2 regions of the Streptomyces sp. NPDC047853 genome follow, and region 1 is predicted to be linked to the other one. Evidence: predicted binding sites of a transcription regulator. Region 1 holds the regulator's gene; the other holds the start of a gene.

Region 1 (11,958 bases):
ATCAGCTGGATCGCCGACGCGCCCAGCGCCTTCGGCCAGGGCAGGTCGTGGGAGCGGCTGACCATGAGGGTCAGCAGGGCGCCGGCCGCGACCCAGGTGGCCCAGCCCAGGATCTGGACGAAGGGCGCGTCACCGCCGGCGAAGAGCGCGACGACCAGGCGCGGGGCGTCGGTGAGGGACATGATCAGCATGGAGAGGCCGACCGTGGGCTGCCAGGCGCCGTCGCCGCCGAGCTGGCGGGCCAGGGTGTGGGTGACCACGCCCAGGACGAACGCGCTCAGCACCATCGCCACGGCCGTGATCAGGACGATCGGGACCGCGTTCGAGAGGGTGGCGTTGATGGCCTCCTCGCGGGCGCCGTCGAAGCCGAAGACCGCCAGCAGGCCGTAGAGGAAGGTCACGATGAGCGCCGGGGCCCACATCGCGTAGTCCCGCATCTGGAGGAAGGTCTGGTTGGGGGCGAGGACGACGCCCTTCAGCAGCGCCTTCCAGTGCAGGCGGGGGCCGACCGGGCCGGGCGGTGCCGCGGAGCCGGCGCGGTAGGTCTCGCCCTGGTTGTAGGGGTCGTCGACGGTGAACGCCTGGGTGTGGCCCGGGTTGTTGGCGGCGTACGGGTCGTACGGGGGCTGTCCCCCGTGGGGGCCGCCCTGGGGGTGGCCGCCGTCCCCGAAGTACTCCGGCTCACCGTGCCCGCCGCCGTGCGGCTGTGGCCACGGTGAGCCGCCCGCGCCGGGGGCGCCACCCCCGTACGGCTGCTGCGGGTACGGCTGCCGAGGCGTCGCGGGACCGCCGTACGACGGTCCCTGGGGCGCCTGCTGTCCGTACGGTGGGCGTTGCGGTCGCGCGTGCGGAGCGCCGTTGTCCCGGCCGCGTCCGATCCTGAATCCAGCCACGCCTTCGAACGTACCTGGTCCCGGAGAGTGACGTGCGGGGCGCGGCCTTTCGGGACGGCCTTTGCGGCCGAGCTGTGACATCCCCTACGGGACGGCCCCGAGGACTCCCTGAGGACTCCCTGAGGACTCCCCCGAGGACTCCCCGATCCTCCCGCGGCGTCCGCGCACGGTCGGCCGGTCCGTTCCCTACGGGGTCAGGAACGCCGACGTGGAGAAGGTGACCGCCGCCTCCGCCGCCACCAGGCCCTTCTCCGTGCCCCGGTACACCGCGACGGCGTCCTGCGTGTCACCCCGGTACGTCCGCACCACCAGGTCCGCCAGGTCGTCGCCGTCGAAGTCGCCGGTCGTCAGCACCTGCGTGGTGCCGGTCGCCGCGGGCCGCACCGTGACCGCGCCCGCCGTCGTGGGCCCCGTGGCGCGGCCGGGGAGGACCCGTACCCCGTTGCCGCTGGAGACCAGCTCGCTCAGGCCGTCGCCGTCGAAGTCGGCGGCGTCGAGGGTCGAGCCGGGGAGGTCGAGGGTGCTGCGGGCGGCGGTGGGGAGGTCGTAGCGCATCGCGGTGCCGCCCGTGGCGCCCACGGCCGCGTCCAGTGCCTTGCCCCTGCCGAAGGCGCCCAGGGCGATGTCGACCCCGTCGGGGAGGGTGACGCCGGTGCGGGTCGGGCCGTCCGGGCCGCCCAGGACGACGGATGCCTCGCCGGGGCCCGTCGAGGCGCGGACGACCAGGTCGTCGTACCCGTCGCGGTCCACGTCGGCGGCGGGGCCGGTCGGCGCCTCACCGGGGGAGGTGAGGGGCGCGCCTGCTTGGCGCGGGGCGCCTTTGCGGGTGAAGGGGCCGCGCAGGTAGCTGAGCCGGCCGGCCGAGGCGTGCAGGACCAGGTCCTGGGCGTCGTCGCCGTCGAAGTCGCCGCACACCGGGCGTTCGGGCCAGTCGTTGCCGTAGCGGGCCCGCTCGGGGACGGTCAGCGGGACCGCGCGGTCTGCCGGGCCGGACGGGGAGCCGAAGAGGAGCTGGAGGGGCACCGGGGGGCGGCCCTGGCCGTCGTAGGGCGGGTCGGTGGTGACCACCAGGTCGGTGAAGCCGTCGCCGTCGAGGTCGCAGCTCGCCTCGGCCTCGAAGACGGCCGGCAACTGCCCGTCGGTGGGCGCCGCGTACTTCTTCGGGGTGAGCAACTGCCGGGTGCCGGGGACCGGTCCGCGCGAGGAGCCGTAGACGATGCCGATGCCCGCGTCGTCCGCGTGGCTCTGCGCCTTGACGAGGTCGTCCAGGACGAGGTCGCGGTGGCCGTCGCCGTTGAAGTCGTCGGGGACCTCGCTGCCGTCGCCGCGCGGGACGGGGAGCGGTGCGGGGGCGGGGGCCTGGGCGGCGCGTAGGGGGGTGGGGGCGGTGTCCTCGGTGGTGGGCGCCGTCCCTCCCTGGCCGCAGGCGGCCAGCAGGAGCAGGCAACCGAGGGCCGTCGTGCTGGTCAGGGTGCTTCTTCGCACGCGCACCGTACCGTTCACCTCGTCCGTCTCGACCATCTCATCCGTCTCGCCGTCTTGCCGTCTTGCCGTCTCGGCCGTCCCGCCCGTCTCGGCCGTCCCGGTCGTAGTCATACGCGGCTCCGGCAACGACCGGCTAATGATGCACGTGTTCGAGATACGGCGACACCCCCAGGTCCGGACGGAACCTGGGGGTGTCGGTCGTGAGGAGGCGCGGCCGGCGGCTACTTCACCGGTTCCGGCGTCGGCTCGCTCTCCGGCTCCGGCTCGCCCGCCGGGTCGGCCGGGGTCCTGACGGAGTCCAGCAGGAGCTGGGCGACGTCGACGACCTGGATGGACTCCTTGGCCTTGCCGTCGTTCTTCTTGCCGTTGACGGAGTCGGTGAGCATCACGAGGCAGAAGGGGCAGGCGGTGGAGACGATGTCGGGGTTGACCGACAGGGCCTCGTCGACGCGCTCGTTGTTGATGCGCTTGCCGATCCGCTCCTCCATCCACATCCGCGCGCCGCCGGCGCCGCAGCAGAAGCCGCGCTCCTTGTGACGGTGCATCTCCTCGTTGCGGACGCCCGGGACGGCGGCGATGATCTCGCGCGGCGGCGTGTAGATCTTGTTGTGCCGGCCCAGGTAGCACGGGTCGTGGTAGGTGATGATGCCCTCGACCGGCGTGACCGGGAGCAGCCTGCCCTCGTCCACGAGGTGCTGGAGCAGCTGGGTGTGGTGGATGACCTCGTAGTCGCCGCCGAGCTGCGGGTACTCGTTGCCCAGGGTGTTGAGGCAGTGCGGGCAGGTCGCGACGATCTTCTTGGCCGACTTCGGCTTGCGCGACTCCTCGGTGACCTTGCCGTCGTCGTCCATCTCCTCGCCGAAGGCGGCGTTGAGGGACATGACGTTCTCCATGCCCAGTTCCTGGAACAACGGCTCGTTGCCCAGGCGCCGGGCCGAGTCACCGGTGCACTTCTCGTCGCCGCCCATGATGGCGAACTTGACGCCCGCGATGTGCAGCAGCTCGGCGAAGGCCTTGGTGGTCTTCTTGGCGCGGTCCTCCAGGGCGCCGGCGCAGCCGACCCAGTAGAGGTACTCGACCTCGGTGAGGTCCTCGATGTCCTTGCCGACGACCGGGACCTCGAAGTCCAGCTCCTTGAGCCACTCCAGGCGCTGCTTCTTGGCCAGGCCCCAGGGGTTGCCCTTCTTCTCCAGGTTCTTGAGCATCGTGCCCGCCTCGGACGGGAACGCCGACTCGATCATGACCTGGTAGCGGCGCATGTCGACGATGTGGTCGACGTGCTCGATGTCGACGGGGCACTGCTCGACGCAGGCGCCGCAGGTGGTGCAGGACCACAGGACGTCCGGGTCGATGACGCCGTTCTCTTCGAGGGTGCCGATCAACGGGCGCTCGGCCTCGGCGAGGGCGGCCGCGGGGACGTCCTTCAGCTGCTCCTCGGACGCCTTCTCCTCGCCCTCCATGGTCTTGCCGCCGCCGGCCAGCAGGTAGGGGGCCTTGGCGTGCGCGTGGTCGCGCAGGGACATGATCAGGAGCTTGGGGGAGAGCGGCTTGCCGGTGTTCCAGGCGGGGCACTGCGACTGGCAGCGGCCGCACTCGGTGCAGGTGGAGAAGTCCAGCAGGCCCTTCCAGGAGAACTGCTCGACCTGGGAGACGCCGAAGACGTCGTCGTCACCGGGGTCGGTGAAGTCGATCGGCTTGCCGCCCGACGTCATCGGCAGCAGGGCGCCGAGCGAGACGTCGCCGTCGGCGTTGCGCTTGAACCAGATGTTCGGGAAGGCCAGGAAGCGGTGCCAGGCCACGCCCATGTCGGTCTTGAGGGCGACCGTGATCATCCAGATGAACGAGGTCGCGATCTTCAGACCGGCGAAGAGGTAGACGAGGTTCTGGAGCGTGGAGACGTCCAGGTCGCCGAGCGCGGAGACCACCGGGTACGAGATGAAGAACGAGGCCTCGTAGCCGTCCACGTGGTGGAGGGCGCCCTCCAGCGCGTGCAGCATGAAGATGCAGACGCCGACGATGAGGATGACGGCCTCGACGAAGTACGCCTGGCCGAAGTTGGAGCCGGCGAAGCGGGACTTGCGGCCCGGCCTGTTCGGCTTGCTCAGCTGGCGGATCGCGATCAGGACCAGGATGCCGAGCACGGTCATGGTGCCGATGAACTCGACGAAGACGTTGTACGGCGCCCAGTCGCCGATGACCGGCAGGATCCAGTCGGCCTGGAAGAGCTGGCCGACCGCGTTGACGATCGTCAGCAGCAGCGAGAAGAAGCCCACCGCCACGAACCAGTGCGCCACCCCGACGATGCCCCAGCGGTTCATCCGGGTGTGGCCGAGGAACTCCCGGAGCACGGTGACGGTGCGGGCCACGGGGTCATTGGTCCGCAGTCCGGCCGGCACCGGCTGGCCCAGCCGCATGTAGTTGACGATCTGTAGGACGGCGCGGCCGAACAGTGCCACGCCGACCACGATCAGGACCAGCGACACGATGATCGCGGCGAGTTGCATTTGGGGGCTCCTCGGGCCTGCGAGGTGACGAGGGGGCGGTATTACTAAGCGGTAACTTAGGCAGTCCGTTCGAGACTACCCCCATCCTGCGCCGCACTGTAGTCGGACGTGCGGTGATCTGCGTCGCTGAGGCAACCCTGACCACGGGGGCGGCGTCCGGCGCGGCCCGGGGGCGTCCGGACGGGCCGCGGGGCGCGGACGCGCCATTCGTCGCAAATCATGATATTCGACCTGGTTCGGGCATAACTTGGGCCCGTGCTCTATGGGATCGCCGCAGCCACCGCCTCCTTTCTTCTCGCCGCCCTCCTCGCCGCGCTGCTGAGGGCGCCCGCCCTGCGCCTCGCCCTCGTCGACCGGCGACGGCAGCGGCCCGTGCCCCTGCTGGGCGGCGCGGCCGTCGTCCTCGTCACCGGCGCGGTCGCGTGGACGGGGGACCGGACGGGTGTCGTGCCGCTCGGTCCGGACGTCGGACGGCTGCTCGCGGCCGGGCTCGCCGTCGGCGCGCTCGGTCTGGCCGCCGACGTCTGGCGGCTGCGGCGGCGGTGGCTGCTCGCCGGTACGGCCGTCGCGGCGGCCTGCGCGGTGCCGTACGGCGAGACCGGGCCGGTGGCCGGAGGGCTCGCGGTGGGCTGGATCGCGGTGGTCGCCGTGGCCTTCCGGGGGCTCGACCACGCCGACGGGGTGGCCGGCACCGTGGGGGTCGTGACCGCCTTCGGGGTCGGCGCCTGCGCGGCGGCGGAGCTGATGGACGGGCTGGCGGTGCTGCTGCTCGCCCTGGCCGCCGCGCTGACCGGCTTCCTGCTGCACAACTGGCACCCCGCGCGGATCGCCCTCGGGGCCTGCGGGTCGCTGTTCGCGGGCTTCCTGCTCGCCGGGGCGACCGTGTTCACCCGTGCGGGGCACGAGCCCCTGGCCGGCGTGGGGGTGGCGTTCGCCCTGACGGCGCTCGCGGGGGTGGACGCCGTCCTCGTCCTCCTCTCCCGCCGCCTCGCCGGACGGCCCCTGCTGCGCGGCGGGCCCGACCATCTCGCCCACCGGCTGCGCCGACTGGGCCTCACCCCGCAGGGCGCGGTGGTGGTGCTCGCAGTGGCCTCGTTCTGCGGGGTGCTCGTGGGCGTGCTCGTGCACACCGGCTGGGCCGGTCGGGTGGCGGTGCTCTGGATGGCGGGCGGGGCGGTGGCCGGGACGGCGGCCCTGTTGCGGGTACGGGTGTACGGGGCGCGGGGAGTGCGGGGGGCGCGGGGGTCACGGGAGGGACGGGTGCCGGGGGAGCGGCGGGCGGAGGCGCACGACGCGCGGCGGGCGGGCGAGGGCGGGTCCCGGCGGGCGGGCGCGGACGTGCCGTCTCGGCGGCGTCCGACGCAGGCTCAGGGGTCTCGGACGCCTCCCGGCGCAACCGGAGCCCCGGGTGAGACGTCCTCCCGGGGGACGATTTTTCCGGTTCGTCAGTCCCGGCGGGCAGAGAAATCGCAGGTCAGCGAGGTATTGCGTGTAAGGAACGGATAAGAGTTGAGCCTGCTCGACTCACCTCTGTTGACGCAGCGAAATGCGTCCTGCACACTTGAGCCTGTTCCACTCAAGTCGCTGGAGGTTATTCACCATGGCACGTGCGGTCGGCATCGACCTGGGCACGACTAACTCCGTCGTCAGCGTTCTGGAGGGCGGCGAGCCCACCGTCATCACCAACGCCGAGGGCGCCAGGACCACGCCGTCCGTCGTCGCCTTCGCCAAGAACGGTGAGGTGCTGGTCGGCGAGGTGGCCAAGCGTCAGGCGGTCACGAACGTCGACAGGACCATCCGGTCGGTCAAGCGCCACATGGGCACCGACTGGAAGATCAACCTGGACGGCAAGGACTTCAACCCGCAGCAGATCAGCGCCTTCGTGCTGCAGAAGCTGAAGCGGGACGCCGAGTCCTACCTGGGCGAGAAGGTGACCGACGCGGTCATCACCGTCCCGGCGTACTTCAACGACGCCGAGCGCCAGGCCACCAAGGAGGCCGGTGAGATCGCGGGCCTCAACGTGCTGCGCATCGTCAACGAGCCGACGGCCGCCGCGCTGGCGTACGGCCTCGACAAGGACGAGCAGATCATCCTGGTCTTCGACCTCGGTGGCGGTACGTTCGACGTCTCGCTGCTGGAGATCGGCGACGGCGTCGTCGAGGTGAAGGCCACCAACGGTGACAACCACCTCGGTGGTGACGACTGGGACCAGCGTGTCGTCGACTACCTGGTCAAGCAGTTCCAGTCCGGCCACGGCGTGGACCTCTCCAAGGACAAGATGGCGCTCCAGCGCCTGCGCGAGGCCGCCGAGAAGGCGAAGATCGAGCTGTCCTCGTCCACCGAGACCTCGATCAACCTCCCCTACATCACGGCGTCCGCCGAGGGCCCGCTGCACCTGGACGAGAAGCTCACGCGCGCTCAGTTCCAGCAGCTGACGGCCGACCTGCTGGAGCGCTGCAAGACGCCGTTCCACAACGTCATCAAGGACGCCGGCATCCAGCTGTCCGAGATCGACCACGTCGTTCTCGTCGGTGGCTCCACCCGCATGCCCGCCGTCGCCGAGCTCGTCAAGGAGCTGACCGGCGGCAAGGACGCCAACAAGGGCGTCAACCCGGACGAGGTCGTCGCCATCGGCGCCGCCCTGCAGGCCGGTGTCCTCAAGGGCGAGGTCAAGGACGTCCTGCTCCTCGACGTCACCCCGCTGTCCCTCGGCATCGAGACCAAGGGCGGCATCATGACCAAGCTGATCGAGCGGAACACGACGATCCCGACGAAGCGTTCGGAGATCTTCACCACCGCCGAGGACAACCAGCCCTCCGTGCAGATCCAGGTCTACCAGGGCGAGCGCGAGATCGCGGCGTACAACAAGAAGCTCGGGATGTTCGAGCTGACCGGTCTGCCCCCGGCGCCCCGCGGCGTCCCGCAGATCGAGGTCGCCTTCGACATCGACGCCAACGGCATCATGCACGTGACCGCGAAGGACCTGGGCACGGGCAAGGAGCAGAAGATGACCGTCACCGGCGGCTCCTCGCTGCCGAAGGACGAGGTCGACCGGATGCGCCAGGAGGCCGAGAAGTACGCGGAGGAGGACCACGCCCGCCGCGAGGCCGCCGAGTCCCGCAACCAGGGCGAGCAGCTCGTCTACCAGACGGAGAAGTTCCTCAAGGACAACGAGGACAAGGTCCCCGGCGAGATCAAGACCGAGGTCGAGGGCGCCGTCGCCGAGCTGAAGGAGAAGCTCAAGGGCGAGGACACCGCCGAGATCCGCACCGCCACCGAGAAGGTCGCCGCCGTCTCGCAGAAGCTGGGCCAGGCGATGTACGCCGACGCCCAGGGCGCGCAGGCCGCCGGTGGCGAGGCTCCCGGCGAGGGCGCCCAGGCCGGTGACAAGGGCGGGGACGACGACGTCGTCGACGCCGAGATCGTGGACGACGAGCGCAAGGACGGTGCCGCGTGACGGAGGAGACCCCGGGCTTCGAGGAGAAGCCCGACGTCCCCTCCGGCGCCAGCCCTGACGACGCCGAGCCGAAGGCCGCCGCCCCCTCTTCGGAGGAGGCCGCGGCCCCGGCCGGGGACGCGAGCGAGAACGCGGGCCTGGTGGCCCAGCTGGACCAGGTGCGCACCGCGCTCAACGAGCGCACGGCGGACCTCCAGCGCCTCCAGGCCGAGTACCAGAACTACCGCCGCCGGGTGGAGCGGGACCGCGTCGCGGTCAAGGAGGTCGCCGTCGCGAACCTCCTGTCCGAGCTGCTTCCCGTGCTCGACGACATCGGTCGCGCCCGGGAACACGGCGAACTGGTCGGCGGCTTCAAGTCCGTCGCGGAGTCGCTGGAGACCACGGTGGCCAAGCTCGGCCTCCAGCAGTTCGGCAAGGAGGGCGAGCCCTTCGACCCGACGATCCACGAAGCCCTGATGCACTCCTACGCACCGGACGTCACCGAGACGACCTGCGTGGCGATCCTGCAGCCCGGGTACCGGATCGGCGAGCGCACCATCCGCCCCGCGCGGGTGGCCGTGGCCGAGCCGCAGCCGGGTGCGCAGACGGTCAAGCCGGCCGAGGAGAGCACCGAGGCGAAGGAAGGCTCCGACGCCGTGGAGAACAAGGAGAGCGGTGGCCCGGACGAGGGCTGAGCTTGAGACGACGAGGAAGGAGGGACGTCGGGGATGAGCACCAAGGACTTCATCGAGAAGGACTACTACAAGGTCCTCGGCGTCCCCAAGGACGCCACCGAGGCCGAGATCAAGAAGGCGTACCGGAAGCTCGCCCGCGAGTTCCACCCGGACGCCAACAAGGGAAACGTCAAGGCGGAGGAGCGCTTCAAGGAGATCTCCGAGGCCAACGACATCCTCGGTGACCCCAAGAAGCGCAAGGAGTATGACGAGGCCCGCGCCCTCTTCGGCAACGGCGGTTTCCGCCCGGGGCCGGGCGCGGGCGGCGGCGGCACCTTCAACTTCGACCTGGGCGACCTCTTCGGAGGCGGCGCCCAGGGCGGGGGCCAGGGCGCCGGCGGCTTCGGCGGCGGCCTGGGCGACGTCTTCGGCGGGCTGTTCAACCGCACCGGTGCCGGCGGCCCCGGCACCGGCACGCGGACCCAGCCGCGCCGCGGCCAGGACATCGAGTCCGAGGTCACCCTCAGCTTCACCGAGGCCATCGAGGGCGCGACGGTCCCGCTGCGGATGTCGTCGCAGGCACCCTGCAAGGCCTGTTCGGGGACCGGCGACAAGAACGGCACACCGCGCGTGTGCCCGACCTGCGTCGGCACCGGGCAGGTCGCCCGGGGTTCGGGCGGCGGCTTCTCGCTGACCGACCCGTGCCCCGACTGCAAGGGCCGCGGCCTGATCGCGGAGGACCCCTGCGACGTCTGCAAGGGCTCCGGGCGGGCCAAGTCCTCCCGGACCATGCAGGTCCGCATCCCGGCCGGGGTCTCCGACGGGCAGCGCATCCGGCTGCGCGGCAAGGGCACACCGGGTGAGCGGGGCGGACCGGCGGGCGACCTGTACGTGGTCGTGCACGTCAAGGACCACCCCGTCTTCGGCCGCAGGGGCGACAACCTCACGGTCACCGTCCCGGTGACGTACGCCGAGGCGGCCCTCGGCGGTGAGGTCCGCGTCCCGACCCTGGGCGGGCCGCCGGTCACGCTGAAGCTGCCGGAGGGCACCCCCAACGGGCGCACCATGCGCGCCCGGGGCAAGGGCGCGGTCCGCAAGGACGGCACCCGCGGTGACCTTCTGGTCACCGTGGAGGTGAGTGTTCCGAAGGACCTGACGGGGAAGGCTCGTGACGCGCTCGAGGCGTATCGCGAGGCGACCGCGGAGGAGGATCCGCGGGCGGAGCTGTTCCAGGCCGCGAAGGGAGCTTGACGGGAATGGACGGTCGTCGACGCAATCCGTATGAACTGACCGAGGACACCCCGGTCTACGTCATCTCGGTGGCGGCCCAGCTCTCCGGTCTGCACCCGCAGACCCTGCGTCAGTACGACCGCCTCGGCCTGGTCTCCCCGGACCGCACGGCCGGGCGCGGGCGGCGCTACTCGGCCCGCGACATCGAACTGCTCCGCCAGGTGCAGCAGTTGTCGCAGGACGAGGGCATCAACCTGGCCGGAATCAAGCGCATCATCGAACTGGAGAACCAGGTCGCCGCGCTCCAGGCCCGCATGGCCGAGATGCAGGACGCCCTGGAGGGCGCGGCCACGGCGATGCGCCAGCGCGAGGCGGCGGTGCACGCGTCGTACCGCCGTGACCTGGTCCCCTACCAGGAGGTCCAGCAGACCAGCGCCCTGGTGGTGTGGCGGCCCAAGCGGCACGGACAGTCCCCGGACTGACCGGCTCGCGCAGGCGGTGAGGGCCCGGTGGTCGAGCGGCCTCCGGGCCTGTTCGCAACGTTGCTGTCTCATTGGTCCAGTACTTCTTGACGATTTCGTGAAGACAGCGTTGGCTTCCTTCACCTGGGTCACCACAACACCCGTGTGTCGGAAGGTAAGCGCAGTGAACAGCCGTGCCCGTCGTATCGCCATATCCGTGGCAGCGTCCATGATGACCCTCTCGATGGCCGCCTGCGGGGTGCTGGGCGCGTCGGAGAGCAGCGACAAGGCGAGCCCGACCAAGGGCGACGACATCACCGTGGGCCTGCTGCTCCCGGAGAAGGCGAACACGCGCTACGACCTCTTCGACTACCCCTACTTCAAGGCGAAGGTCGCCGAACTCACGCGCGACCAGGGCACCGTCAAGTACGCCAACGCCGAGGCGAGCGCGTCGAAGCAGGCCGACCAGATGCAGCAGATGATCGACGAGCAGGTCGACGTGATCGTCCTGGACGCGGTCGACGCGAAGGCCGCCGGGGAGGGCGTCCAGAAGGCCAAGGACGCCGGCATCCCGGTCATCGCCTACGACCGCCTGGCCGAGGGCCCGATCGACGCGTACATCTCCTTCGACAACGAGCTGGTCGGCGAGGTCCAGGGCCGCTCCCTCGTGGAGGCGCTCGGCGACAACGCGGACAGCTCCGCCAAGGTCGTCATGGTGAACGGCTCGCCCACCGACCCGAACGCCAAGCAGTTCAAGGCGGGCGCGATGTCCGAGCTGAACGGCAAGGTGACGATCGCCCAGTCCTTCGACACCGCGGACTGGAAGCCGGAGAACGCCGAGGCGAACATGACCGAGGCGATCCAGAAGATCGGCAAGGACAACATCGCCGCCGTCTACTCCGCCAACGACGGCATGGCCGGCGGCATCATCAAGTCCCTGGAGGCCGCGGGCGTCACCGACCTGCCTCCGGTCACCGGCCAGGACGCGGAACTCGCCGCGGTGCAGCGGATCGTCACCGGCGAGCAGTACATGAGCGTGTACAAGTCCTACCCGCAGGAGGCGGAGAACGCCGCGGAGATGGCCGTGGCGCGGGTCCAGGGCCGGGACATCCAGTTCGACGCGCTCGCCCGCGAGAAGGTCGACAGCCCCACCCACAAGGGCATCCCCGCCCAGCTCGTCCCCGTCGTCGCCCTCACCCAGGCCAACATCAAGGGGACCATCATCGCGGACGGCTTCTACAAGGTCTCCGACATCTGCACGGCCAAGTACGAGGC
Region 2 (11,958 bases), on a different contig from region 1:
GCTCGCGGGAGAGCACCGCGCGCGGGGTGTTCGCGAGGCACACCAGCAGGTCGAACTCGGTGGGGGTGAGGTGGACGTCCTCGCTGCGCACCCGCACCCGGCGCTGCGCGTGGTCGATCTCCAGTTCGCCGAGGCGCAGGATGCCGCTGCGCGGCGTGGAGGCGGCCACGACCGCCCGCTCCACCCGGCGCAGCAGCACGTGCACGCGCGCGGCCAGCTCGCGCATCGAGAACGGCTTGGTCATGTAGTCGTCGGCGCCGACGCCGAGCCCGACCAGCATGTCCGTCTCGTCGTCGCGCGCGGTGAGCATGAGCACCGGCACCGGGCGGGAGGCCTGCACGCGACGGCAGACCTCCAGGCCGTCGAAGCCGGGCAGCATGATGTCGAGGATCAGCAGGTCGGGCTGCCACGCCTCGGCCGTGTCGACGGCGGCCGGACCGTCGCCCGCCGTCTGCACCAGGAAGCCCTCGGCGCGCAGGCGGGTCGCGATGGCGTCCACGATCGTCTGGTCGTCCTCGACCACCAGCACCCGGCGCTGTGCGCCCTGGGTGGCCGTCGCCGTGCCGTTGTGGGAGGTCTGTGTCTGCTCCATCGCCCGCCCCTGAGGTGTGCTTACCGGAATCAGTGGGGTGATCCCTCGTCTGCGCATGACTGCGATTGACGCTTGAATGACCGCGTCAGGTCAGCAGCGTACGGGGAGTCACCGCGCCTTTGCTATCCAGGCCCGACGCCGAGGTGGACGACGTCCGGAACGCCCCGGGCAACGGGGATCTCTTCGGTACGCACCTGCTGGAACCCGGCATTACGCAAGGTTTCTTCGAATTCCGGAGAGGGCTGCGCGGACCACACGGCAAGCACCCCGCCGGGTCTCAACACCCGTGCGCATCCCGCCAGTCCGGCCCCCGAGTAGAGCCCGCCGTTGCCCTCGGTGACGGTCCAGTCGGGGCCGTTGTCGATGTCCAGGCACAGCGCGTCGTACGTGGCGGAAGTCTCATTGACGTGATCGATCAGATCCGCCTCGACGATCTCCGTGCGGGGGTCGGCGAGCGCCTCGGCGGACATCCCGGCCAGCGGTCCGCCGCGGTGCCAGTCGATGACGGCGCGCTCCCGTTCGACGACCGCGATACGGCCCCAGCGCGGGTCGGCCGCCGCGTGTGCGAGCGAGAAGCCGACGCCGAGGCCGCCGATGAGCAGGTGCGGCGCGGACCGCCCGCCGGAGGCGGTGAGCGCGTCGGCCGCCGCGTCGACCAGCCGCCGCTCGGAGCGTCCGTCGGAGGTGTCCATGAGGAAGCAGCCGTTCGCGATGATCTGGAGCAGCGTGCCGTGCCGGCGCAGGACCACCTCGCCGTGCGGGCCCTCGCGACGGTCCAGCACTTCGGGGAGGTCGTGGGGATCGTGGGAAGTGAGGGGCATCGGCCCATCCTGGCAGGGAGGAATGCCGCGGGTCCCCGCCTTGCTCTCACTCGGGCGGGCCGCGTGTCCGGCCGGGCCCGGACCGGACGCCCGACGGTCCCCGCCCCGGACGCACCGACCGGCTCCGCCCGGCCGCCCGACCGGCTCCGCGGCTTGATCGCTCAGAGCGAACACGCCTCGGGGAACAATGCGGGACTCCCTTTCATTGAGTCGATGTAACTCAACTTGACTGCCGAAGGGGAGATCATGGCTGCTGAGTCCGCCGCCTTCACACCGCTCACCCTGCCCGTGCTGCCGCTCGACGACGAAGTGGTCCTGCCCGGCATGGTCGTCCCCCTGGACCTGAGCGACGCCGAGGTGCGGGCCGCGGTGGAGGCCGCCCAGGCCGCCGCCAGGTCCGAACCCGGCAAGCCCCGTGTCCTGCTCGTCCCCCGCGTCGACGGCACCTACGCGAAGACCGGTGTCCTCGGCACGGTCGAGCAGGTCGGCCGGCTCGCCGACGGCGACCCGGGCGCGCTGGTCCGCGGCCGGAGCCGGGTGCGGATCGGCGCCGGCACCACCGGGCCCGGCGCCGCGCTGTGGGTGGAGGGGACGCGCGTCGACGAGACCGTGCCCGACCCGCTGCCGGGCCAGGTCGCCGAACTGGCGAAGGAGTACAAGGCCCTCGCCACCGCCTGGCTGCGCAAGCGCGGCGCCTGGCAGGTCGTGGACCGGGTCCAGGCCATCGACGACGTGTCCGCGCTCGCCGACAACTCCGGCTACTCGCCCTTCCTCACCACCGAGCAGAAGGTCGAGCTGCTGGAGACCACCGACCCGGTCGCCCGCCTCAGGCTCGCCACCCAGCAGCTGCGCGACCACCTCGCCGAGCAGGACGTCGCCGAGACCATCGCCAAGGACGTCCAGGAGGGCGTCGACAAGCAGCAGCGGGAGTTCCTGCTGCGCCGCCAGCTCGAGGCCGTGCGCAAGGAGCTGCGGGAGCTGAACGGCGACGGCAAGGACCCCGCCGAGGAGTCCGACGACTACCGCGCCCGGGTCGAGGCCGCCGACCTGCCCGAGAAGGTCCGCGAGGCGGCCCTCAAGGAGGTCGACAAGCTGGAGCGCTCCTCCGACCAGTCCCCGGAGGGCTCCTGGATCCGTACCTGGCTCGACACGGTCCTGGAGATGCCGTGGAACGAGCGCACCGAGGACGCCTACGACATCCAGGGCGCCCGCGGCGTGCTGGACGCCGAGCACGCGGGGCTGGACGACGTCAAGGACCGCATCACCGAGTACCTGGCGGTGCGCAAGCGGCGCGGCGACCGGGGCCTGGGCGTCGTGGGCGGCCGGCGTGGTGGTGCCGTCCTGGCCCTCGTCGGCCCGCCCGGCGTCGGCAAGACGTCCCTCGGCGAGTCCGTCGCGCACGCGATGGGCCGCAAGTTCGTCCGCGTCGCCCTCGGCGGCGTCCGCGACGAGGCCGAGATCCGCGGCCACCGCCGCACGTACGTCGGTGCGCTGCCCGGCCGGATCGTGCGGGCGGTCAAGGAGGCCGGGTCGATGAACCCGGTCGTGCTCCTCGACGAGATCGACAAGGTGGGCTCGGACTTCCGGGGCGACCCGGCCGCCGCCCTCCTGGAGGTCCTCGACCCGGCGCAGAACCACACCTTCCGGGACCACTACCTGGAGGTCGAGCTGGACCTGTCCGACGTCGTGTTCCTCGCGACGGCCAACGTCCTGGAGGCCATCCCGGAGGCGCTGCTCGACCGCATGGAGCTGGTCCGCCTCGACGGCTACACCGAGGACGAGAAGGTCGTCATCGCCCGCGACCACCTGCTCCCGCGCCAGCTGGAGCGGGCCGGGCTCGACGGGGACGAGGTCGCGGTCGACGAGGGCGCGCTGCGCAAGCTGGCCGGCGAGTACACCCGCGAGGCGGGCGTGCGCACCCTGGAGCGGTCGATCGCCCGGCTGCTGCGCAAGGTGGCGGCCCAGCACGAGCTGGGCGAGCGGGAGCTGCCGTTCACCGTCACCGACGCCGACCTGCGGGCCCTGATCGGCCGGCCGCACCACGTGCCGGAGTCCGCCCAGGAGCCGGCGGAGCGGCGCACCTCGGTGCCGGGCGTGGCCACCGGCCTCGCGGTCACCGGCGCGGGCGGCGACGTCCTGTACGTGGAGGCGTCGCTGGCCGACCCGGAGACGGGCGCGGCGGGGCTGACCCTGACCGGTCAGCTGGGCGACGTGATGAAGGAGAGCGCGCAGATCGCGCTGAGCTTCCTGCGCAGCCACGGCGCCGAGCTGGAGCTGCCGGTGGCCGACCTGAAGGACCGGGGCGTGCACATCCACTTCCCGGCGGGCGCGGTCCCCAAGGACGGCCCGAGCGCCGGCATCACGATGACCACGGCGCTGGCCTCGCTGCTCTCCGGGCGGCTGGTCCGCACGGACGTGGCGATGACCGGCGAGGTGTCGCTGACCGGCCGCGTGCTGCCGATCGGCGGGGTCAAGCAGAAGCTGCTCGCGGCGCACCGGGCGGGCGTCACCACCGTGATCATCCCCAAGCGCAACGAGCCCGACCTGGACGACGTCCCGGCGGAGGTGCTGGACAAGCTCGACGTGCACGCCGTCACCGACGTGCGCCAGGTCCTGGAACTGGCCCTCGCACCGGCGACGAACGGCGCGCGGTCCGAGGTCCCGGTCGCGGCCTGACGGAACCGCGGCCGCGAGGGCGGGACCCCTGTCCGGGGCCCCGCCCTCGCGCGCGGTCAGCCGTTGGCGAGCGCCTGGACCCGGTCCAGGGCGCCGTTGAACCGGTTGTGGTCCCCGACCGTCGGCCCGGACGAGGTGTACTGCCACATCGTGTAGTACCCCCAGCCGGCCGGCAGGGTGCCCACCGTCGAGGCGTACCGGGCGATCCACAGCGGGTTGTTCACGGCGAAGCCGCCGTAGTTGCCGGTGCACTGGGTCCACCAGCTGGTGGCCGTGTAGATCACGGCGTCGCGGCCGGTGCGGGCCTTGTAGGTGTTCAGGAAGTCGCGGATCCAGGTGACCATCTGGCTCTGCGTCCTGCCGTAGCAGGCGGCCCCGTACGGGTTCCACTCGATGTCCAGCGCGCCCGGCAGCGTCCGGCCGTCGCGGGACCAGCCGCCGCCGTGGTCGACGAAGTAGTTGGCCTGGGCGGCGCCGCTGGTCGTGTCCGGGGTCGCGAAGTGGTACGCGCCGCGGATCATGCCGACGTTGTACGAGCCGTTGTACTGCTGGGCGAAGTAGGGGTTGGTGTAGTACGTCCCCTCGGTGGCCTTGACGTAGGACCACCTGACCCCGCTGTTCCACAGGGTCGACCAGGCGACGTTGCCCTGGTGGCTGGAGACGTCGACGCCCTCCGTCTGGGTGGCGTCGCCGGGCACGGGGGTGCCGTGCCGCCCGTCGTGCTCCACGACGCCCATGCCCATGTGGGCGGAGCCGCGGGGCGGGACGTCGGCGGCCGACGCGGAGTGCGCCGGGAGGGTGAACAGCAGGGAGAGGGCGGCGAGCAGGATCCCGGTGACGGCTGGGCGCCGCCTGGGGGCCGATCCGGATCTGTGCACGGGCATGGCGTGCCTCCGCTGGGTCGGTGGTGCTCGGTGGGGGTGCGCGGGGGGAGGAGAGGACGGGGGTGGCGTGAGCATGCCACCCTGGTCCCGGGCTACGACGCTACGCACGTAGAACGGCGGGTGGAAGAGGGACCGGAAGCCGCCGTTGGTCTACGCCTGCGAAATACTTGCCGAGCTGCGGAGACGGCGCACCGTGGCGGAAACTTTCAGCAACGGGAAATTCTAGGCAGGGGCTGACGTGCACGAAGACGGGAACGGCGGCGGTCGCGGGGCCGGCCCCGCCGGGGACGGCAGTGGTGTGAACCAGCCTGAGGTCCTGGCCCTGGAGCGGGAGTTGACCGTCCTGCTCCGGCGGGCCCGCGCCAACCAGGGCGAGATGGCCCGCGAGGTCCACCCCGACCTCGAATCGTCCGCGTACGGCCTGCTCGTGCGCCTCGGCGAGTGCGGCGGCCAGCGGGCCACGGAGCTGGCCGCCTACATCGGCGTCGGCAAGGCCACGATGTCCCGCCAGCTGCGCGCCCTGGAGGACCTCGGCCTCGTCGCCCGGGAGCCCGATCCCGCCGACGGCCGCGCCTGGCTGATCACCCTCACGCCGGAGGGCCAGGCCCGCGTCGGCCGGGTCCGGGAGGCCCGCCGCGCCCGCTACGCCCGCCGGCTCGCCGGCTGGGACCCCCGCGAGGTCACGGAACTGGCCAGGCTGCTGCACGAACTGAACCGGGGCATGGCGAAGTAGCCCCGCCATCCGGCGGGTCACAGCTCCGCGTAGACCACCGTCGCGTCGTCGTGCGTCTTGCCGCGCCCCAGGAACGCCCGGGCCCCCGCCGCGTCCGCGCGCTCCAGCTCGCGGACCCGGTCCACCAGGGTCCGCGCACCCTGCTTGCGCACCAGGGCCAGGCACTGCGCCCAGTCGCCCTCCCCGAACGTCTCCACCCAGCGCGCGGCCCCGTCCGTCAGGGCCGCCAGGGTCCGCACCTCGCCGCGCGGCAGCACGCCCGTCACCGCCCGCCGCGCCACCGCCGGGTCGGCCGCGGCCGTGAAGAAGCCGCCCTCCTTGTTCCGCAGGCGGGCGTCCACCAGTGCGTCGGTGGCCAGGGCCGAGCGGGGCAGCCGGGCCAGCCGGTCGTCCAGGACGCCCGTGACCGTGCCGTCGGGGGACTCCACCAGCAGGGCCGAGTCCGACAGGACCAGGTACTCGACCGCCGCCGGGGACCAGCGGGCCAGGACCACGGTTGCCTGGGGCGTGCGCGGGTGAGAAAGATCACAGGTTTCCGCGTGTGCGGCCGAGGTATGCGCGATGGCGCGGGACAGGGCTTCGGTGAGAGGAACATCCGGGAGTGAAACGGTCAGTTCGGTCAGCGCGCCACCGAGGCGTGCGGTGAACCAGGGCACGGAATGCAGACACCCCGTCCCGCTCGACGGCGGTGTCACACCGTCGAGGACGACGATCACACCCCCCTGCCCCGAGGCCGGAAGCCCGACGCTCGCGAAGTCCTCGTTGGGGTGGTCGGCCTGACCGGGTTCCGAGACGAGTTCCGTGCGCATCCGGCCAGTCTGCACGACCCCTTCACAGTGTTCGCAAAAGACCGGCAAGTTGCCCCGTTGCGACGCGGTGACGCAGGTCAGGCGCCCATTTTGGGGTGGAATTCGGCACTCCCGGAACGCGTGGCGGCACATAGTGCCACCGCCCGTCACGGACGTCCAACCGGCGCGCCAGGCGGGCGTGTCGCACCGGCCGCGAGAACTTGCTCACCAACTCCCCTCCGGGGTTCACTCCTTCGGGTGGCGGGTCGGATGATGCACGCCCACCGCCCACCGGCACTGGGAGGGTCGGGATCCGGTGGGAGGCTTGTCCTGCACACGCGGTCCGCCCGCCCGACGCGCGGTCGGCGGCTGGGAGACAGTCCAGAACGCGGCGGCGGGCGCACGCGCCGACCGGCCAGTTGACGGAGCGCCACCCGGACCCACGGGTACACGAGTCAGGAATGCGAGCACCGGTGCAGAAGACGCGGCCTCGTCGCACAGACAAGCAGCCGACCCCTGCGGGGAGCGCGGAACGTACCCCCGGCACCTCCGCCCCGGCGCCACCGGCGGCCCCCGTCGGCAAGGGCCGCCCGACCCATGTGCGCAACCGCCTCATCGTCGCCGTGGCGGTCGTGGCCGCGGCCATCGCCGCGGCCGGTGCCCCGTCGGTCGTCGCCGCCTCCGGGCAACTGCACGACTCCCAGGAACTGGTGACCCTCGCCGAGCGGACCCAGGGGGCGCTGACCCTCGCCCACTCCCTCGCCGACGAGCGCGACGAGGTGGTCCCCTACATCGCCGCCGGCCGCCCCAAGTCGAAGGCGCCCTCCGAGCAGCGCGGCGCGCGCGTCGACCGGCAGGTGGAGGAACTGCGCGCCGACACCGACGCGCCCGCCTCCCTGCGCGAGGACCTCGACGCCGTCGGGGCGCTGCGCCGGGCGGCGCTCACCGGCAAGAGCACCGCGCTCCAGGCGCACGACGCGTACTCCGAGGCGATCACCGAACTCCACGCCCTGGCCGAGGAGCTGGCCGAGCGGATGCCGCCCCGCGCGGGCGCCGGCGCGTACGCCCTGGCCGAACTGGACACCGCCGTCCAGCAGGCCGCCGCCACCCGGGGCCTGCTGCTCGCCGCCCTGAACGTGCCGAGCAGCACCGAGACCGTCATCGACCCGATCACGGGCCTGCCGACCGAGACGACCACGTCCTCGGACGCCGACGCCGAGCAGCGCGACGCGCTCGCCGCCGCCGCCCAGCAGGCCCGGGTGCGTTCCGACGCGGCCCTCGCCGACTTCCGCGAGGGCGCGCCGAAGGAGGCGCGCGCCGCCTTCGACTCCACGGTCGCCGGCCCCGAGGTCAACTCCGCCGAGAAGTACCTCGCCGGTCTCACCGACGAGCCGACGCTCTCCGACGACGACCTCGCCACCAGCACCAAGAGGCTGGAGGCCGCGCTCTCCGCCCGCGTCGACGCCATGCGCGGCGCCGAGTCCGCCCTGTACGAGAAGCGCACGACGGCCCTGGAGAAGCTGCGCGACGACGATGTCACCGCGCTGGAGATCCGCGTCGCCGCCCTCGGCGCCCTGATCCTGCTCGCCGTCGGCATCGCCACCGCCATGGCGCGCAGCCTCACCCGTCCCCTGTCGGTGCTGCGCCGCGGTTCGGCCCGGCTGGCCGGCGCCGAGGACCCGGCGGCCGAGACGCCCGTGGCCTTCACCGGCCGCAACGACGAGTTCGCCCAGGTGGTCCGCTCCGTCAACGCCCTGCACGCGCACGCCGCGACGCTCGCCGAGCGCGTCAACACGCTGGAGTCCGACCGCAAGCACCTCGTCGGCCAGCGCCAGAAGATGGCCGACGCCCGCGAGGAACTCCGCGCCCAGCTGGCCGAGTCCACCGCCCAGCTGGAGGTGGTCCGCAAGAGCATCGGCTCCACCTTCGTGAACCTCGCGCTGCGCACCCTCGGCCTGGTCGAGCGGCAACTCGCGGTCATCGAGAGCCTGGAGGAGCGCGAGCAGGACCCGGACCGCCTCGCCACCCTGTTCAAGCTCGACCACTTCGCCACGGTCATGCGCCGGCACAGCGAGAACCTCCTCGTCCTCGCCGGCACCGAGCACGTCCAGCACAGCGCCGGACCGGTGCCGCTGGTCGACGTGGTCCGGGCCGCGGTCAGCGAGATCGAGCGGTACGAGCGGGTCCGTATCGCCGCGCTGCCGCCGCACGCGCACGTGGCCGGCTTCGCCGCCGACGACCTCTCCCACCTGCTGGCCGAGCTGATGGAGAACGCCACCTCCTTCTCGCCGCCCGACCTGCCCGTCGAGGTCTCCGGCTGGCTGCTGGAGAACGGCGAGGTGATGCTCTCCGTGCAGGACGAGGGCATCGGCATGGCGACCGAGCGCCTCCAGCGGCTCAACGCCCGCCTCACCGACTTCGACCCGGAGGCGCCCTACGACCAGGAGGGCGAGGACGGTCTCGGCCTCGGCCTGTACGTGGTGGCCCGCCTCGCCCACCGGCACGGGGCGCGGGTGCGGCTGCGGGAGCAGAAGCAGGGCGGTGTCGCGGCCGTCGTGGTCCTGCCGAGCCCGCTGCTCGCACCGGCGCCGCCGGCCGCGCTCGCCCCGACCGTGCCGATGACCGACGGCACGGGCTCCTTCTCCCTGCCGGGTGCCGACGCGGAGGCCAACTCCAACGTCCTGCACGGGCGGGCGGAGAAGAGCGTCCGGCACGGCGTGGACCCGCTGGTGGCCTCGGCGGAACAGGCCGTACGCCGTGCCGAGGCCGCCGCACCCGACGAGGCGCCCGAGGCCGCCGCCCCGAGCGAGGCACCCGAGGCCGCCGGACCCGACGAGGCACCCGAGGCACCCGAGGCCGCCGAGCGGGACTCGGCTCAGGCCCCCGAGGCGGCCGCCGACCCGGCCTCCGCTCCGGCGCCGGACGCGACCGGACCGGCCGCGGGCCGCGACCTCCCCGACGACGCCACGATGGCCCTGCTGCTCCCGCCGCAGCCACCGGAGCAGGCGCCCGCCCAGGCGCGGGAACCGCACCAGGAACCGGCCCGGCGCGAGGCACCCGCACCGGAGATGTCCACGCCGGACCCCGCCCCGTCGGCCCGCACCGCGCCGGAGATCCCCGGCCCCCGTTCCGCCGACGCCTACGCCATCGGCCCCGACGCCCACGAACGCACTCCGGACGAGGGGGCCGCGGGGGCGGACGAGAGCGCCGGGAGCGCCGAGCCCGTCACCGACAAGGGCCTGCCCAAGCGGACCCCGAAGCTCACCACACCCGCCGCGGCCCCACGGTCGCGCACGGCGGGCTCCGTGGACGCCGACGCGCTCCGCCGCCGTCTGGGAGGGTTCCGCCGGGGGGCAGAGGCCGGCCGCCGCGACGTCGAGGCGGAGATCGCCGACCGGACCGGTACGCACCCGGCGCCGGACGCGGCGGCAGACACAACCGAAGAAGCCACGGGGGGCACTGTCGAGGAGGCAAGCAGTTGACCGCGCCCAGTACCTTCGGACTGAGCAGTGAAGCCCGCAATCTCCACTGGCTGTTGACCAACCTCGTGGAGGAGGTGCCCGGCATCCTCTCGGTCGCGGTCGTCTCCTCCGACGGCCTGCTGCTGCTCTCCTCCGACCAGGACCGCAACGAGGCGGCCCGCGAGGCGCAGTCGGTGCGCCGCACCGGCCCGCGCGGTTCCGCCGCCGACCTGGCCACCGTCGTGTCCGGTGTCGGCAGCCTGACCATCGGCGCCGCCCGGCTGATGGACTTCGGGGGCGTCAAGCACACGATGGTCGCCATGGACGAGGGCAGCCTGTTCGTGATGTCCATCAGCGACGGCTCGCTGCTCGGCGTGCACGGCTCCGCGGACTGCGACATGAGCGTCATCGCGTACCACATGGCGCTCTTCGTGGGCCGCGCCGGCCACGTCCTGACTCCCGAACTCCGCAGCGAGCTGCGGAAATCCCTGGAGACCGAGTCGACCTCGACGGGGAGTACCCGATGAGCACCAGCCCCAGGAAGTCCCCGAAACACCTGCCCGTACGCGGTGCCGACCGCAAGCCCGCCCGCGTACGCCCCTACTCGCTCACCGGCGGCCGCACCCGCTTCGGCCACGTCCTGCTCGTCGAGACGTTCGTCGGCGCCACGGCCGGCACGGCCGCGCTGGAGGCCGCCGAGGAGCGCAAGGAACTGACGAACGGCAGCCTCACCTCCCGCGTGATGCCGGAGATGCGGGCCATCGTCGAACTCTGCCGCCGGATGCGTACGGTGGCCGAGATCGCCGCGCTGCTGAAGATGCCGCTCGGCGTGGTCCGCGTGCTCCTCAGCGACCTGGCGGACCAGGGAAAGATCCGTGTGTACGGCACCGGAACCGGCCACGGCACGGGCCGCCCGGACCGCGCTCTGCTCGAAAGGGTGCTCAGTGGACTCCGTCGTCTCTGACGCCGCCGCCTCCGGCGTCTCCCCCCTCGTCGACCCCGACGAGCCCATGCAGCCCTGGCAGACGGACCGCACCCGTGCGCCCGTCGCCACCAAGATCGTGGTGGCGGGTGGGTTCGGTGTCGGCAAGACCACGCTGGTCACCGCCGTCTCGGAGATCACGCCCCTGCAGACCGAGGCGCTGATGACCGAGGCGAGCGAGGAGACCGACGACCTCACCGCCACCCCGGGCAAGCTCACCACCACCGTGGCCATGGACTTCGGGCGCATCACGCTCGACGAGGACCTGGTGCTCTACCTGTTCGGCACGCCGGGCCAGCAGCGGTTCTGGTTCATGTGGGACGACCTGGTGCGCGGTGCGATCGGTGCCGTCGTGCTGGCCGACACGCGCCGCCTGAAGGACTGCTTCCCGGCGCTGGACTACTTCGAGAGCTGCGGACTGCCGTACGTCGTCGCGGTCAACCACTTCGACGGCAGCGAGCGGTTCGACGCCGAGGACGTGCGGGAGGCGTTGACGATCCCCGCGCACATACCTGTAATGATCATGGATGCGCGCCGCCGGATCTCGGCCATCGAGACCCTCTTGTCCCTCGTGGGCCACGCGCTCGACGAAACCCCCGAGTAGTCCCACCGAGCAGTCCCCTTAGGAGCGTCCCCCGCATGCGGAAGATACTCGTCGTCGGAGCCGGCCAGTCCGGTCTCCAGCTCGCCCTCGGCCTCCAGTCCCACGGCTACGAGGTCACCCTGATGTCCAACCGGACCGCGGACGAGATCCGCACCGGCCGGGTCATGTCGACGCAGTGCATGTTCCACACGGCACTCCAGCACGAGCGTGATCTCCAGCTGAACTTCTGGGAGTCCCAGGCCCCGAGGATCGAGGGCCTCGGCGTCTCGGTGGCGGCCCCCGGCTCCTTCGACCCCGGCCCCTCGCAGCGGGCGATCGACTGGCTGGGCCGGCTCGACGGCATCGCGCAGTCGGTGGACCAGCGGGTGAAGATGGCCGGCTGGATGGAGACCTTCGCGCAGCGCGGCGGCCAGCTGG

The links. The regulator HspR, encoded in region 1, represses chaperone genes until heat shock. The targets are predictions, from matches to a motif close to TTGAGNNNNNNNNNCTCAA.
Region 2: the regulator HspR is predicted to act here: its motif matches at 1,619-1,637, upstream of lon (endopeptidase La).

What each region holds. Positions count from the first base shown of each region.
Region 1 is NZ_JBIDCI010000002.1:223,183-235,140, reverse strand. It holds gene ACGF5T_RS05025 (Yip1 family protein) at 1-974, opposite strand, end outside; gene ACGF5T_RS05020 (VCBS repeat-containing protein) at 1,080-2,414, opposite strand; gene ACGF5T_RS05015 (heterodisulfide reductase-related iron-sulfur binding cluster) at 2,600-4,882, opposite strand; gene ACGF5T_RS05010 (MraY family glycosyltransferase) at 5,138-6,388, shown strand; gene dnaK (molecular chaperone DnaK) at 6,483-8,339, shown strand; gene grpE (nucleotide exchange factor GrpE) at 8,336-9,013, shown strand; gene dnaJ (molecular chaperone DnaJ) at 9,047-10,243, shown strand; gene ACGF5T_RS04990 (heat shock protein transcriptional repressor HspR) at 10,249-10,704, shown strand; gene ACGF5T_RS04985 (substrate-binding domain-containing protein) at 10,868-11,958, shown strand, end outside.
Region 2 is NZ_JBIDCI010000001.1:718,255-730,212, forward strand. It holds gene ACGF5T_RS03345 (response regulator transcription factor) at 1-592, opposite strand, end outside; gene ACGF5T_RS03350 (spermidine synthase) at 715-1,413, opposite strand; gene lon (endopeptidase La) at 1,660-4,089, shown strand; gene ACGF5T_RS03360 (lysozyme) at 4,146-4,973, opposite strand; gene ACGF5T_RS03365 (MarR family transcriptional regulator) at 5,212-5,706, shown strand; gene ACGF5T_RS03370 (protein phosphatase 2C domain-containing protein) at 5,724-6,515, opposite strand; gene ACGF5T_RS03375 (nitrate- and nitrite sensing domain-containing protein) at 6,956-9,976, shown strand; gene ACGF5T_RS03380 (roadblock/LC7 domain-containing protein) at 9,973-10,482, shown strand; gene ACGF5T_RS03385 (DUF742 domain-containing protein) at 10,479-10,919, shown strand; gene ACGF5T_RS03390 (ATP/GTP-binding protein) at 10,900-11,541, shown strand; gene ACGF5T_RS03395 (styrene monooxygenase/indole monooxygenase family protein) at 11,577-11,958, shown strand, end outside.